2 regions of the Rhizobium sp. N621 genome follow, and region 2 is predicted to be linked to the other one. Evidence: predicted binding sites of a transcription regulator. Region 2 holds the regulator's gene; the other holds the start of a gene.

Region 1 (6,901 bases), 1.1 Mb from region 2:
CGCCGGCTTCATCACGCTTGCCGCAACTCTCTCCGTCGTGCCTTCCGTGCCGGTCGCCGGCATGGCGCTCATCCTCGGCATCGACCGCTTCATGTCGGAGTGCCGGGCGTTGACCAACCTCGTCGGCAATGCCGTGGCGACGATCGTCGTGGCGCGCTGGGAAAACGAGCTGGATACGGGGCAGCTTGCCAGAGCCTTGGGCGGCGAGACCGAGGAGACGTCGGCCGCCGGTCTCCAGCCCGCCGAATAAGCAGCGTGATCATTGGCAATCTTTGCAGCGGCCCGTTATCCAACGGGCCGTTCACTTTTTGAGTAAGCTCGTTCTCTACTCATCGTCATCCTCGGCTTGCGCCGAGGATCTGCTGCCCTTATCGACCCGAGGCAGATGCTCGGGACAAGCCCGAGCATGACGGAGGCAGGGTTGACTGACCTCTGCAGCGGTCCGATGGCCCGTTACCAACGGGCGTTTTTTGCTCCGCGTCAGCCGCGATTGTCGCCGAGAAGGCGGTCGTAAACGGCGCCGATGGCGTTTGCTTCCTTCTCCAGCGCAAAATTCGCTCTGACGTGGCGCAGCGCATTCTCGCCATGGGCAATCGCCAGCGCCGGATCTGCGATATAGGGGGCCATTGCCCGCGTCAGCGCCTCACCGTCACCCGCGGGGACGACGGCGCCGGTCTCGCCATTGACGATGAGTTCGGCATAAGCGCCGGCGTCCGATGCCACGACGGCGGTGCGCGAGGCCATGGCTTCGAGCGGAGTCAGGCCGAAACCCTCGTTGCGGGAAGGGGCGACGTAAAGCATCAGGCGGCGATACCAGACTTTTATGTCAGGAACTTCGCCGAGGAAAAGGATACGGTCGGCGAGGCCGGCGGCGGCGACATCGGCCTTGAGCTTTTCGCCAAAGCCCACGTGCTCCGCCGTCACGCGGCCGGAGACGACGGCCGTCCATTCGGGGTGCTGTGGCAAGAGTTCGATCATCGCCTGGACGAAGAGATCGGTGCCTTTCTGATGGCGCACGCGGCCGAAGCAGCCGACGAGATAACGGCCGGGCAGGCCGGTCGCAGCAATGCCGTCGTCGGCGGTTTCCGGCGGGTGGAACAGGGAGAGGTCAACGCCGTGCTGGATGACGGTGTGGGGCACCTCGAGGAAGGAGCCGGACCGGTCACTGGTTGCAATCACCGCGTCCATGCGGCGGATCAGCCATTTCGTGTAGGCGGTGTGGCGGCGCTGCGCGGCCGAGGTGAAGATGAGCTTCAGCGGCATGCGCAGGAGATGGCGGAGCAGGATACCGACGGCCATCTCATTGTTGCGGCGGGCGTGCCAGACGCGATGGCGCCGGCGCGCCGGCCTGCGCCACAGACCAGGGAGCTGTGACCATCTCAGTTTCGCCAGGCCCTCCGGCAGGCCGGGGCCAAGCGTTGCTATGCGCATGCCAAGCCGGATCTGGCATGGGATGAGCTGAACGATGGTCGACGTGACGCCGGAGAGCCGGCGCTTGAAATTGGGCGCGATGATCTCGACGTCACGCATATCAGGCAAGGATGGATCTCATGTCTGGCGGGCGATCAGCCCCAGGAAACCTGGAGGATTTCGTAGGCCTTGGAGCCGCCGGGTGCGTTAACCTCGATGGAATCGCCGACTTCCTTGCCGATCAGCGCACGGGCGATCGGTGAGGAGATGGAGATGCGGCCGGCCTTGACGTCGGCTTCCTGGTCGCCGACGATCTGGTAGGTCTTTTCTTCCTCGGTGTCCTCGTCGACGAGCTTCACCTTGGCACCGAACTTGATCTTATCGCCGGACATCTTGGTAAGATCGATGACCTCGGCGCGCGCCGTCAGATCTTCAAGCTCGGTGATGCGACCCTCATTGTGGCTCTGGGCTTCCTTGGCGGCATGATATTCGGCATTTTCGGAAAGGTCGCCATGGGCACGGGCTTCGGCGATCGCCTCGATGATTCGGGGACGCTCTTCCTGCTGACGCCAGCGCAGTTCTTCCTGCAGCTTGACGAAACCACCCTGTGTCATCGGTACCTTATCAACCATTTTTCTGTCCTTCACTCCTTGTGGCCGCCGGTCTTGCCTCAGCACAGTCAGGCACACACAAAAGAAAACAGGTCCCGAAGGGAACTTCGGAACCGTGCCACAATCCTAGTCGCGTGCTTATAGCAGATCGCCACGGCCGATTTCCAGAAAATTCGCATAAATGAAACGCAACCCGCTGATCCATCGGGTGAAGTGCCCAAAACGGGGCAGAGGCGGCGACGGCGGGATTTGACTTTAGGCCATGGAACATATAGAGAACATTCTAATGAAGAAGTCGCTAACCGAACGCTTGGCCATCCTGTCAGATGCCGCGAAATACGATGCTTCCTGTGCCTCCAGCGGCACGGTGAACCGCGATTCGAGCACAAGCGGCGGACTGGGTTCGACAGAGGGTTCCGGCATCTGTCATGCCTATGCTCCGGATGGGCGGTGCATTTCGCTTCTGAAGATCCTGCTCACCAATTTCTGCATCTACGACTGCGCCTATTGCGTCAATCGCTCCTCCAGCAATGTCGAGCGGGCGCGCTTCACGGCGGAGGAGGTTGTCTGGCTGACGCTGGAATTCTACCGCCGCAACTATATCGAAGGCCTGTTCCTGTCGTCCGGCATCATCCGCTCTTCCGATTACACGATGGAGGAGATGGTCCGTATCGTCCGCGAGCTGCGTGTAACGCATCATTTCCGCGGCTATATCCATCTCAAAGCAATCCCGGCGGCATCGCCGCGTCTGATCGAGGAGGCGGGGCTTCATGCCGACAGGCTGTCGCTCAATATCGAGCTGCCGACCGACAGCGGCATCACCCGCTTCGCACCGGAAAAGAAGCCGGCCAATATCCGGCGATCGATGGCGGATCTCAGGATGAAGATTGAAGCGGCCGGCGAACCGACGCTTAAGACCGGGAAACGCCAGCGTTTCGTCCCGGCCGGCCAGAGCACGCAGATGATCGTCGGGGCGGATGGGGCGAACGACGCGACCATCCTTGCGAGCAGCGGCCGGCTCTACAGCAGCTATGGCCTGCGGCGTGTCTATTATTCGGCCTTCAGCCCGATCCCCGATGCTTCGAAGAACCTGCCGCTGATCAAGCCGCCGCTGATGCGCGAGCATCGGCTTTACCAAGCCGACTGGCTCTATCGGTTCTACGGTTTCGGCATCGACGAGATCACCGCAAACCAGGCGGGCGGCATGCTCGATCTCAATCTCGATCCGAAACTTGCCTGGGCGCTTGCCAACCGGGCTGAATTTCCCGTCGACATCAACAAAGCCGAGCGCGAGCGGTTATTGCGCGTGCCCGGTCTCGGCACCAAGACGGTGAAGGCCATCGTTTCGGCGCGCCGTTTTCGCCGGCTCCGGCTCGACGATCTCTTGCGGCTCGGCGTTTCGATCAAGAAGGTCCAAGCCTTCATCTCAGCGGAAGGCTGGTCGCCCCGCCGGCTGATCGACCGCCCGGACCTGCGCGCCATGTTCGAGCCGCAGCCTGAACAATTGTCGTTGCTGTGATGCGCCGGGTCGTGCTTGCGGGACGGGGAGAGCTTGGCGAATGGCGCGATGCCGCACGCGCCCTGGCGGCCGCCGGCATCTTGCCCGAGGAGATCGACTGGCGCGAAAAAAGCACCGAGGCCGATCTTTCGTTTCAACGTGACGCCATGCCGCCGGAGCCTGCGACATCACGCAAGCCGATGACGGTGCCGCCCGCCTTCATCGAGCTTGCGGAGACGGTTCTCTGCCATTCCGATCCGGCGCGGTTTTCGCTGCTTTACCATCTGCTCTGGCGGCTGCAGCTGGACCGGCAGCTGCTTGAGGTGACCTCCGACGAGGATGTCGTGCGTGCCAGGCTGATGGCGAAGAACGTTCGGCGTGACGCGCACAAAATGACGGCGTTCGTCCGCTTCAAGGAGGTTGGCGCGGTATCGGCAGGTCGTCGGAAATTCCTCGCCTGGTTCGAGCCGGACCATCATATCGTCAGGCGCACGGCTCCCTTTTTCCAACGCCGTTTCACCGACATGGACTGGCTGATTGCGACGCCCAAGGGCTCGGCGGCCTGGGACGGCGAGCGGCTGACGATTGCCGACGAGCCATGCGAAAGGCTCAATCTCAGCGATGCCACGGACGAACTCTGGCGCACCTACTATGCCAGCATCTTCAACCCGGCGCGATTGAAGGTGAAGGCGATGCAGGCGGAGATGCCGAAGAAATACTGGAAGAACCTGCCGGAAGCCGATCTCATTCCCGGCTTGATCGCATCGGCCGAGAGCAAGGTGCGCGACATGGCGGCGCGGGAAGCGACGCAATCGCTGCCTTTTCACGACCGCTTGCAGCAGGCCGCGCGAAATTTTCCCGCAGAACCGGAGGCTCCGGTGGGCGCACTCGAAGCGCTGCGCGCGGAGGCTGCGGTCTGCACGCGCTGTCCGCTTCACGCCAATGCGACCCAGACGGTATTCGGAGAGGGGCCGGGCGATGCGGAGGTGATGTTTGTCGGCGAGCAGCCGGGCGACCAGGAGGATATTGCCGGCCGCCCCTTCGTCGGTCCGGCCGGCCGGTTGCTCGACCAGGTGATAGCAGAGGCGGGTATCGACCGCTCAAGGCTCTATGTCACCAATGCCGTCAAGCATTTCAAATATGAGCCGCGCGGCAAGCGCCGCATCCACCAGAAGCCCAATATGGGCGAGGTGAAGCATTGCCGCTGGTGGCTCGATCTGGAAATGGAACTGGTCAAGCCGAAGCTGATCGTCGCCATGGGGGCGACGGCGCTTGCGGCGCTGACCGATGTGAAGCAGCGTCTCCAGGATATCAGGGGAAGAGCGATGGCGATCGAAGGCGGGCGGACGCTGTTCGTGACGGTGCATCCGTCCTATCTGCTGCGTATTCCCGACGAGCGGCTGAAGGCGGAGGAAATGGTACGGTTTCGCGAGGACATACTGGAAATTCAGCGGCTTATGACGGAAGTCGGATAAACCGATTCCGGTCAAGGTCGCGCCACCGCCCGTCGAGCGGTAGCGCTGCCCTGTCTCAAGCGAAGTAGCTTTGCAGCGGCCGTACTTCGAGATTGCCTGCCTTCAGCGCCTTGATCGCCTGGGCGGCGGCTTCGGCGCCGGCCATCGTCGTGTAATAGGGCACCTTCTGCATCAGCGTCGCGCGGCGCAGCGACTTGGAGTCCGAGATCGCCTTATTGCCGTCGGTGGTGTTGATGACGAGCTGGACCTGGCGGTTGCGGATCGCGTCCTCGATGTGCGGACGGCCTTCCAGAACCTTGTTGATCTTGGTGGCGGTGATGCCGTTTTCCCCGAGGAAGCGGGCGGTGCCGCCGGTTGCCAGCACCTTGAAGCCTTCTTCGACGAGGATGCGGATTGCCGGTAGCACGCGCGCCTTGTCCTCATCGCGCACGGAGACGAAGACCGTTCCGTCACGCGGCAGTTCGACGCCGGCGCCGAGCTGCGACTTGGCGAAGGCCAGGGCAAAATCGGTGTCGAGGCCGATCACTTCGCCGGTCGAGCGCATTTCCGGGCCGAGCAGCGTGTCGACGCCGGGGAAGCGGGCGAAGGGGAAGACGGCTTCCTTGACGGCGATGTGGGTGAGCTTGCGCGGATCGGGCTTCTGCCCATAGGCGGCGAAGGTCGCATCGAGCTTCTCGCCGGCCATGACGCGGGCGGCGATCTTGGCGATCGGCGCGCCGATGGTCTTGGCGACGAAGGGCACGGTGCGCGAGGCGCGCGGATTGACCTCGAGCACGTAGACGGTGCCGTCCTTGATGGCGAACTGGACGTTCATCAAGCCGCCGACATTGAGCGCCTTGGCCATGGCTTTCGCCTGGCGCTCCAGCTCGTCGAGCAGTTCGACCGGCAGCGAGCGCGGCGGCAGCGAGCAGGCCGAGTCACCGGAATGGATGCCGGCTTCCTCGATGTGCTCCATGATGCCGGCGACATAGACGTCGGTGCCATCCGAGAGGCAGTCGACATCGACTTCGATGGCGTGAGTCAGGTAGCTGTCGAAGAGCAGCGGGTTTTTGCCGAGCAGGGTGTTGATCTGGCCTGTTTTGTCGTTGGGATAACGCTGCTTGATGTCTTCGGGCACCAGTTCCGGAACCGTGTCGAGCAGGTAGGTCTGCAACTGGCCTTCCGAATGCAGGATCTGCATGGCACGGCCGCCGAGGACGTAGGACGGGCGCACGACCAGCGGGAAGCCGATTTCGGCTGCGACCAGACGTGCCTGCTCGACCGAATAGGCGATGCCATTGTTCGGCTGGTTGAGGTCGAGCTTCATCAGCAGCTTCTGGAAGCGGTCGCGGTCTTCGGCGAGATCGATCGCATCGGGCGCGGTGCCGAGGATCGGGATGCCGTTCTTTTCCAGCGCTTCGGCAAGCTTTAGCGGCGTCTGGCCGCCGAACTGGACGATGACGCCGACGACTTCGCCCTTTTCCTGCTCGGCGCGCAGGATCTCGATCACGTCTTCCGCCGTCAGCGGTTCGAAATAGAGGCGGTCCGAGGTGTCGTAGTCGGTCGAGACGGTTTCCGGGTTGCAGTTGATCATGATCGCTTCATAGCCCGCATCCTTCAGCGCGAAAGCGGCATGGCAGCAGCAATAGTCGAACTCGATGCCCTGGCCGATGCGGTTCGGGCCGCCGCCGAGGATGACGACCTTCCTGCGGTCGGAGACCTGCGCCTCCGAGCGGGCGGCGCCGACGAAGGGCGTCTCGTAGGTCGAATACATATAGGCCGTCGGCGAAGCGAATTCGGCTGCACAGGTGTCGATGCGCTTGAAAACCGGGCGGACGTTCAGACCGTTGCGCAGTTCGGCGACCTCCTTCGGGCGCTTGCCGGTCAGGGTTGCGAGACGCGCGTCGGAGAAGCCCATCGCCTTCAGC
Region 2 (6,901 bases):
GGCGAGATCGGCGATGGTCGAATCTTCGGTTTCGCCGGAGCGGTGCGACATGACGGCGGTATAGGCCGCCTTGTGCGCCGTGTTGACAGCATCGAGCGTTTCCGTCAGCGAACCGATCTGGTTGACCTTGACGAGGATCGAGTTGGCGACGCCCATGCGGATGCCATCGCGAAGGCGCGCGGAGTTGGTGACGAAGAGATCGTCGCCGACGAGCTGGGTCTTGTTGCCGATCAGATCGGTCAGTGCCTTCCAGCCATCCCAGTCGTCTTCGGCCATGCCGTCTTCGATCGAGATGATCGGGTATTTGCCGGCAAGCTCGGCCAGATATTCGGCCATGGCGCCTGATTCGAGCGTGCGGCCTTCACCTTCGAGAACATACTTGCCGTCCTTGAAGAATTCCGTCGAGGCGCAGTCGAGGCCGAGGCACATGTCGTCGCCCGGCTTGTAGCCGGCTTTCTCGATCGACTTCATGATGAAGTCGAGGGCTTCGGGCGCGCTCTTCAGGCCGGGGGCGAAGCCGCCTTCGTCGCCGACATTGGTGTTGTGGCCCTGCGCGGCAAGCTCCTTGCGGAGCGTATGGAAGACTTCCGAACCCATGCGCACGGCTTCGGCGATCGAATCGGCGCCGACCGGCAGGATCATGAATTCCTGGAAGTCGATCGGGTTGTCGGCATGGGCGCCGCCGTTGATGATGTTCATCATCGGCACTGGCAGGAGGCTCGCGGAAGCGCCGCCGACGTAACGGTAAAGCGGCAGGCCGGATGCCTGGGCGGCAGCCTTGGCGACGGCGAGCGACACGCCGAGGATGGCATTGGCGCCGAGGCGCGACTTGTTCGGCGTGCCGTCGAGCTCGATCATGATGTTGTCGATCTGGATCTGGTTTTCGGCGTCGATGCCGCCGATCGCGTCGAAGATCTCGGTGTTGGCCGCCTCGACCGCCTTTTCGACGCCCTTGCCGAGATAGCGCTTGCCGCCGTCGCGCAGCTCGACCGCCTCATGCGCGCCCGTCGAGGCGCCCGAGGGAACGGCCGCGCGGCCCATGCTGCCGTCTTCGAGATAGACGTCGACTTCGACGGTGGGATTGCCACGGCTATCGAGGATCTCGCGGGCGATGATATCGGTGATTGCAGTCATGGGTTCTTCCTGCTCGGTGGGTGATAAGTCGTTCGAAGCTTGTCATAAGCGAAGGCGTGCAAATTACAATGCCGCAATTACCAGCCTTCGAATCGGCGTTCCCAAGTGGCCTAGACCACGATCATGTCATCCTGTTGAAGGTCAGGCCTTGGCGACCGCATCAAACGCAAGCAATTTCTCAAGCAGCCGCGGCATATCCTTGAGATAGACCATGTTCGGGCCGTCGGATGGTGCGTTGTCAGGGTCCTGGTGTGTTTCGAGGAAGACGCCGGCAATACCCGTCGCCACTGCCGCGCGTGCCAGCGTCTCGACGAATTCGCGCTGACCGCCCGAGGATTCGCCCTGCCCGCCCGGCTGGGCGACGGAGTGGGTCGCATCGAAAATGACGGGCGCGCCCATCGCCGCCATGATCGGCAGCGAGCGCATGTCGGAAACCAGCGTATTGTAGCCGAAGGAGGCGCCGCGCTCGCACAGCAGCACGTTCGGATTGCCGCTGGCATTGAGCTTCTTCAGGACGTTCTTCATATCCCAAGGGGCGAGGAACTGGCCCTTCTTGACATTGACGGCGCGGCCGGTCCTGGCGGCTGCGATCAGAAGGTCGGTCTGACGGCAGAGGAAGGCCGGGATCTGCAGGACATCGGCCACCTTGGCCACCTCGGCGCATTGCTCGGCCGTATGGACGTCGGTTATGACGGGAAAACCGAATTCCTTCTTGAGGTCGGCAAAGACCTCCATGCCTTTCTCCAGGCCGATGCCGCGCTCTGCCGAGAGCGAGGTGCGGTTCGCCTTGTCGAAGGAGCTCTTGTAGACAAGGCCTATGCCGAGCTTGCCGCAAAGCTCCTTCAGCGTGCCGGCGACCATAAAGGCGTGATCGCGGCTCTCCATCTGACATGGGCCGGCAATCAGCGACAGGCGGGCGGTATTGGAAAAGGTGACCTGGCCTTCGCCTTCGCCGATCCTGACTTCGGAATTCGTGTCGGTGCTCATCGTTTTTCCTCGAAGGCGAAGAGCGCACCCTGCCCGGGCGTGGGCTTCACCAGAATGCGGTTGTTCTTGCGCGTGTAGGTCACCCCGTTAGCAGCCAAATGCGCTTCTGTCACGGCAAGATCGGCGACAGTGAAGAGGATTGCCCGGCCGCGCAGGCCACGATCGGCGGAGGAGACGACAAGCTCGAAATAGGCCTCCAGCCCTTCCGGCGTCATCAGGCTGATCTTCGCATTCGATGCCGCGATATTCACGCCGAAACCGGTTTTCTCCGCCGCCGCCTGCCCTATCGCAAGTCCGACGAAAGCGGCGAATGCCGCCGGGTCCGGCGCACAAAGCGCGATCTCGGCAATACCGATCACGCCATTGGCATGCGTCTCCAGCGCGGCGCGATCTGTCGGGAACGAATTGATGCGCTGGCAGGTAAAGAGAAAGAAATCGGGGGCGCGCAAATCAGCTGCAAAGGCCAGCTTGAAGCTGCCGACGCTCTCCGAACCATCCGGCATCCGCATCGGCCGGCTGAATTGCAACATCTCACCGGCGCTCGCGCCGTTGCCGACGAAGCGCTTATGATCGACGCCGGCATCCTCGCTGAGGAAGGCCAGCGCAGAAAGTCCCTCCTCGCCGCAGCGGAAACGAAAGGCGCGATTGCGGGCAATGAAGACATTGCCCTGGCGGGCCGCTGCCTCGCTCTCCTCGATGCTCGCAACGCCAAGCGGCTCCAGATAGGTCTTGTCGGCGAAAAAGACGCAGGCATTCTCCGTTCCGAAGGGATGGCGCGCATCAGCGGCGACGGTGAAACCGAGCTTGCCGAGCCTTTCACGCGCCAGATCGATATTGACCACGGGCAGCACGACATGATCCAGCGGGTGTGATTTGGCGGAATGCGCGTTCATGAATATCCCTCCTGAAACCGGCAAGAGATGTGCGACAGCACCTCGCTCAATGCAAGACATGTGCACCAATCCGGCGAATGAAAATAAAAATCTCGACGAGTTGCCACGAAGTTTTACGGAAATTTAGCTACTTGCGGAACACATATGGAACATATAGTGTCTGTTCTGGATTTGTTTCAATCACGGGGTCTGACGTCGATGCTCACGCGCAAACAACAGGAGCTTCTCCTTTTCATTCATGAGCGCATGAAGGAATCCGGCGTCCCTCCCTCTTTCGACGAAATGAAGGATGCCCTGGATCTCGCCTCGAAATCCGGAATCCACCGGCTGATCACGGCGCTCGAGGAGCGCGGCTTCATTCGCCGCCTACCGAATCGCGCCCGGGCGCTTGAAGTGATCAAACTTCCGGAGGCCTATAACCCCAGCCTTCAACAGCGCCGCGGTTTTTCGCCGAGCGTCATCGAGGGCAGCCTCGGCAAGCCCCAGCCGGTCGCCGCCCCCGCTGCGCCAAAGCCGGTCGCCGACAATGGCAACTCCATCTCCGTGCCGGTCATGGGACGTATCGCCGCCGGCGTTCCGATCTCGGCGATCCAGAACAACACCCACGACATCGTCGTTCCCGCGGATATGCTCGGCTCCGGTGAGCACTATGCGCTGGAGGTCAAGGGCGATTCGATGATCGATGCCGGCATCTTCGACGGCGATACCGTGATCATCCGCAACGGCAGCACCGCAAGTCCCGGCGATATCGTCGTTGCCCTCGTCGACGACGAGGAAGCAACGCTGAAGCGTTTCCGCCGCAAGGGTGCCTCGATCGCGCTCGAGGCCGCCAACCCGGCCTACGAGACCCGCATCTTCGGACCCGACCGCGTCAAGGTGCAGGGCAAGCTCGTCGGCCTCATCCGTCGCTATCACTGACGCCGGATGGGCCGGAATCGGTAAAACGATCGTTGCGCCAATCATAGGCGCGATGGCGCATCCATGGTCGCGACAAAGCATCGAAGGCGGTGGTGACCTCCAGGTCGGCACCGGCGAAGCGCAATTCGACGGAACCGGTCCTGCGCAGCGTCTCGCCGGTGAAAAGCGTGCCGCCTGAACGGCAGCTGTCGAAGCGCAGACGGACCGAGGTCACGACGATATCGGCCGTATCGCAGGCCGGACCGAGATAGGCGGCATTGTCGATGACGGTGACGATATGGCCATTGCCGAGTCTTGATGTGCACCAGGCCTTCTTGACGCAGGAAAAGCGGTTTGCTTCACCGCCTGCTGCGGCTGCCCGCATCGCTGCGCTCGCTTCGTTCTGCTGATCGCGGGAAAGCCTGACACGGCGGTCTTCTCCTTCCGGCGGGATAGCCGGACCATCCAGCATCTTCGGCGGATCATGTGTCGGCAGGACCAGCGCTCGCTGCCACTGGTCGAAGATGAAATCCGGCGGGTTTTCACGGTTGGAAGCTATTGCCTCAGCCGCGACGACCGCAACCAGACTGCCATCCTCCGAAATCACCAGATCCGGCGGCCGGGGAAGCGGCAGAAGCAGCACGATGAGCGTCGAGATGGCGATGATCGATGTGCCGACATGGCGCAGCCGGGTGCGCAGCAGCGTCAGCAGCAGAAAGCCTGCCACCGCCACTGCGAAATACCAGGCGGGCAAGCGGCCGACGCCGATATCACCGCCCCAGCCGGACACCGTCTTGGCGACCGCAATCACCAGATCGAGGCCGAATCCCACCACCTTCCAGAGTGGAGCGTCCACACCGAAAGGCATGAGCAACATCGCCAGCAACCCGGCCGGCATGACGATGAAGGAGATGATCGGCATCGTCGCAAGGTTTGCCGGCAGGCCGTAAGCCGTCAGGCGATGAAAATGCTCGATCGAAAACAGTGCGGTGGAAAAGCCGCCGATCAGCGAGGTCAGGAAGACGCCGCCGAAGAAACCGGCGACGGCAACCACCGGCCTGATGATCGGCAGTTTCAGAAAAGCGCTTTCGCGGACACGCCTGTCCTTCCACAGCTGATAGCCCGATACCAAAGCCAATGTCGCGGCAAAGGACATCTGAAAGCTCGGTCCCAATACTTCAGAAGGTGAAATGGCGATGATGATGAGCGCAGAGAGAACGATATTGCGCAGGCTGATCGACGGCCGATCGAAGAAGACGGCAATCAGCATAATGGCCATCATGATAAAAGCGCGCTCGGCCGAAACCCCGAAACCGGAGATCAGGTAATAGGCGGTGACGGCGATGAGCGCGCCGGCGGCGGCGATCTTCTTTGTCGGATAGGCTTGGGCGACACCGGGAAAGAGACTGAGCAGCATCCGGAAACCGACGAAGAAAATGCCGGCCGACAGCGCCATGTTGAGGCCCGAGATCGCGACGATGTGGGCAAGGCCGGACTGGCGTAGCGCCTCCGTCGTCGTCTTCGAGATGGCGCGCCGTTCATCCGTCACCAGGGCAGCGGCAAAAGCGCCGGTGTCGCCGGGCAGGATCGATCTTATGCGGTCGCCGATGCTACTGCGCAGCCGGTAGAGCCATTCGAGCAGCGCGTCCGTCGACCTGTCCGCCTGCGGGCCTGCCTCCAAGTCGAGTTTCTCCGGCGCACCGTAGAAGAAACCGTTGGCGCCGATGCCGTCGAAATAGGCACCGAAGGAGAAGTCGTTGAGCGCGGGAAGTGCGGGGCCGGCCGGCGGCGTCAGCCGTGCCTTGCCGGTAATGATGTCGCCGATCTCGAAAGGCGCATCGGCGCCCCGGACGATCGCGGTGATGCGTCTCGGCGGCCGTTTCAGCTCCGGCGCCTCGGTGCCGGTGACGGCAAGAATGTAGCGCCAGCGCCCGCGGCCGTCGCCTTCCCGCCGTTCGACACGGCCGGTCACCGTCGTCGTCACGGATGAATCGAGGATCACCGTCGAAGCCCGCCAGCTCTCGAACTGAGCCGAGAGCATGCCGCCGGCGAAAAGTGCCAGCGCCATGAAACTTGCGCGCAAGATCGGCCGGCTGGGACCGGTGAGGAAAACCGCGGCCGCCGACACCAGCAGGCAGAGCAGCGATGCAACGAGGGGAAAATCCGATCTGCCGAGAAACCAGAAGGCCGAGCCGGCTCCGAGGAAGACCGGCGAGAACAGCAGCAGGCGGCCATGATCGGCCTCTTCGCCCAGCATGCAGGCTCCGGCACGCAGCGATTGCCGGGCGGTGGCCAGCAGCCGACGACGCAATGGGGTCTGCGACTGCGTCCTTACCGATTGAGTCACTACCGCAGGCGCAGGAAAATCCGGCGGATCGGCAAGGCCGACGCCCGCTTGCGGCCGCAATTCGGCTGTCGTCAATTCCTGCATGCCCCGCCCAAGATCACCCTGTAAAGTCGCCAGAATGCAACCTTCAAGCAAATCCGGCAAGGATAATCGATTGAAATATGAGGGAAAATCTTAAGCGGCAAAAGACCAGTCGAATCATCGGCTTCCGCTATGCGTGCGGCTCATCGCTGCAGTGCCTAAAAGGTGATGCCGCAATGCACAAAATGCCGTCACGGTAACTTGGCATTAGCGTTGCGATCATATAGCTATCGGAAAGGACGCTTAACCCCTATGGCGCTTTTGTGGCGCCACCGACATTTCGGAGGATCAGCATGACGGATCAAAGCGCTACAATAAAAATCGGTGACAAATCAGTCGACCTCGCCGTTAAAAGCGGCACGATCGGCCCGAGCGTCATCGACATCGGTGCTCTCTACAAGAACACCGCTTCCTTCACTTACGATCCGGGCTTCACCTCGACCGCATCCTGTGAATCGAAAATCACCTATATCGACGGTGACGAAGGTGTGCTGCTGCACCGCGGTTATCCGATCGAGCAGCTCGCAGAGCATGGCGATTTCCTCGAGGTCTGCTACCTCCT

The links. The regulator LexA, encoded in region 2, represses DNA repair genes until DNA is damaged. The targets are predictions, from matches to a motif close to TGTTCNNNNTGTGTTCNG.
Region 1: the regulator LexA is predicted to act here: its motif matches at 2,285-2,302, upstream of AMK00_RS15175 (putative DNA modification/repair radical SAM protein).

Annotation. Positions count from the first base shown of each region.
Region 1 covers NZ_CP013495.1:3,113,574-3,120,474, reverse strand. Annotated here, with positions in the region: gene AMK00_RS15190 (dicarboxylate/amino acid:cation symporter) at 1-250, shown strand, start outside; gene AMK00_RS15185 (glycosyltransferase family 4 protein) at 481-1,539, opposite strand; gene greA (transcription elongation factor GreA) at 1,566-2,042, opposite strand; gene AMK00_RS15175 (putative DNA modification/repair radical SAM protein) at 2,308-3,540, shown strand; gene AMK00_RS15170 (UdgX family uracil-DNA binding protein) at 3,540-4,994, shown strand; gene carB (carbamoyl-phosphate synthase large subunit) at 5,050-6,901, opposite strand, start outside.
Region 2 covers NZ_CP013495.1:1,999,622-2,006,522, reverse strand. Annotated here, with positions in the region: gene eno (phosphopyruvate hydratase) at 1-1,134, opposite strand, end outside; gene kdsA (3-deoxy-8-phosphooctulonate synthase) at 1,276-2,121, opposite strand; gene AMK00_RS09780 (VOC family protein) at 2,118-3,014, opposite strand; gene lexA (transcriptional repressor LexA) at 3,213-3,932, shown strand; gene AMK00_RS09770 (ComEC/Rec2 family competence protein) at 3,913-6,168, opposite strand; gene AMK00_RS32955 (hypothetical protein) at 6,145-6,366, shown strand; gene gltA (citrate synthase) at 6,633-6,901, shown strand, end outside.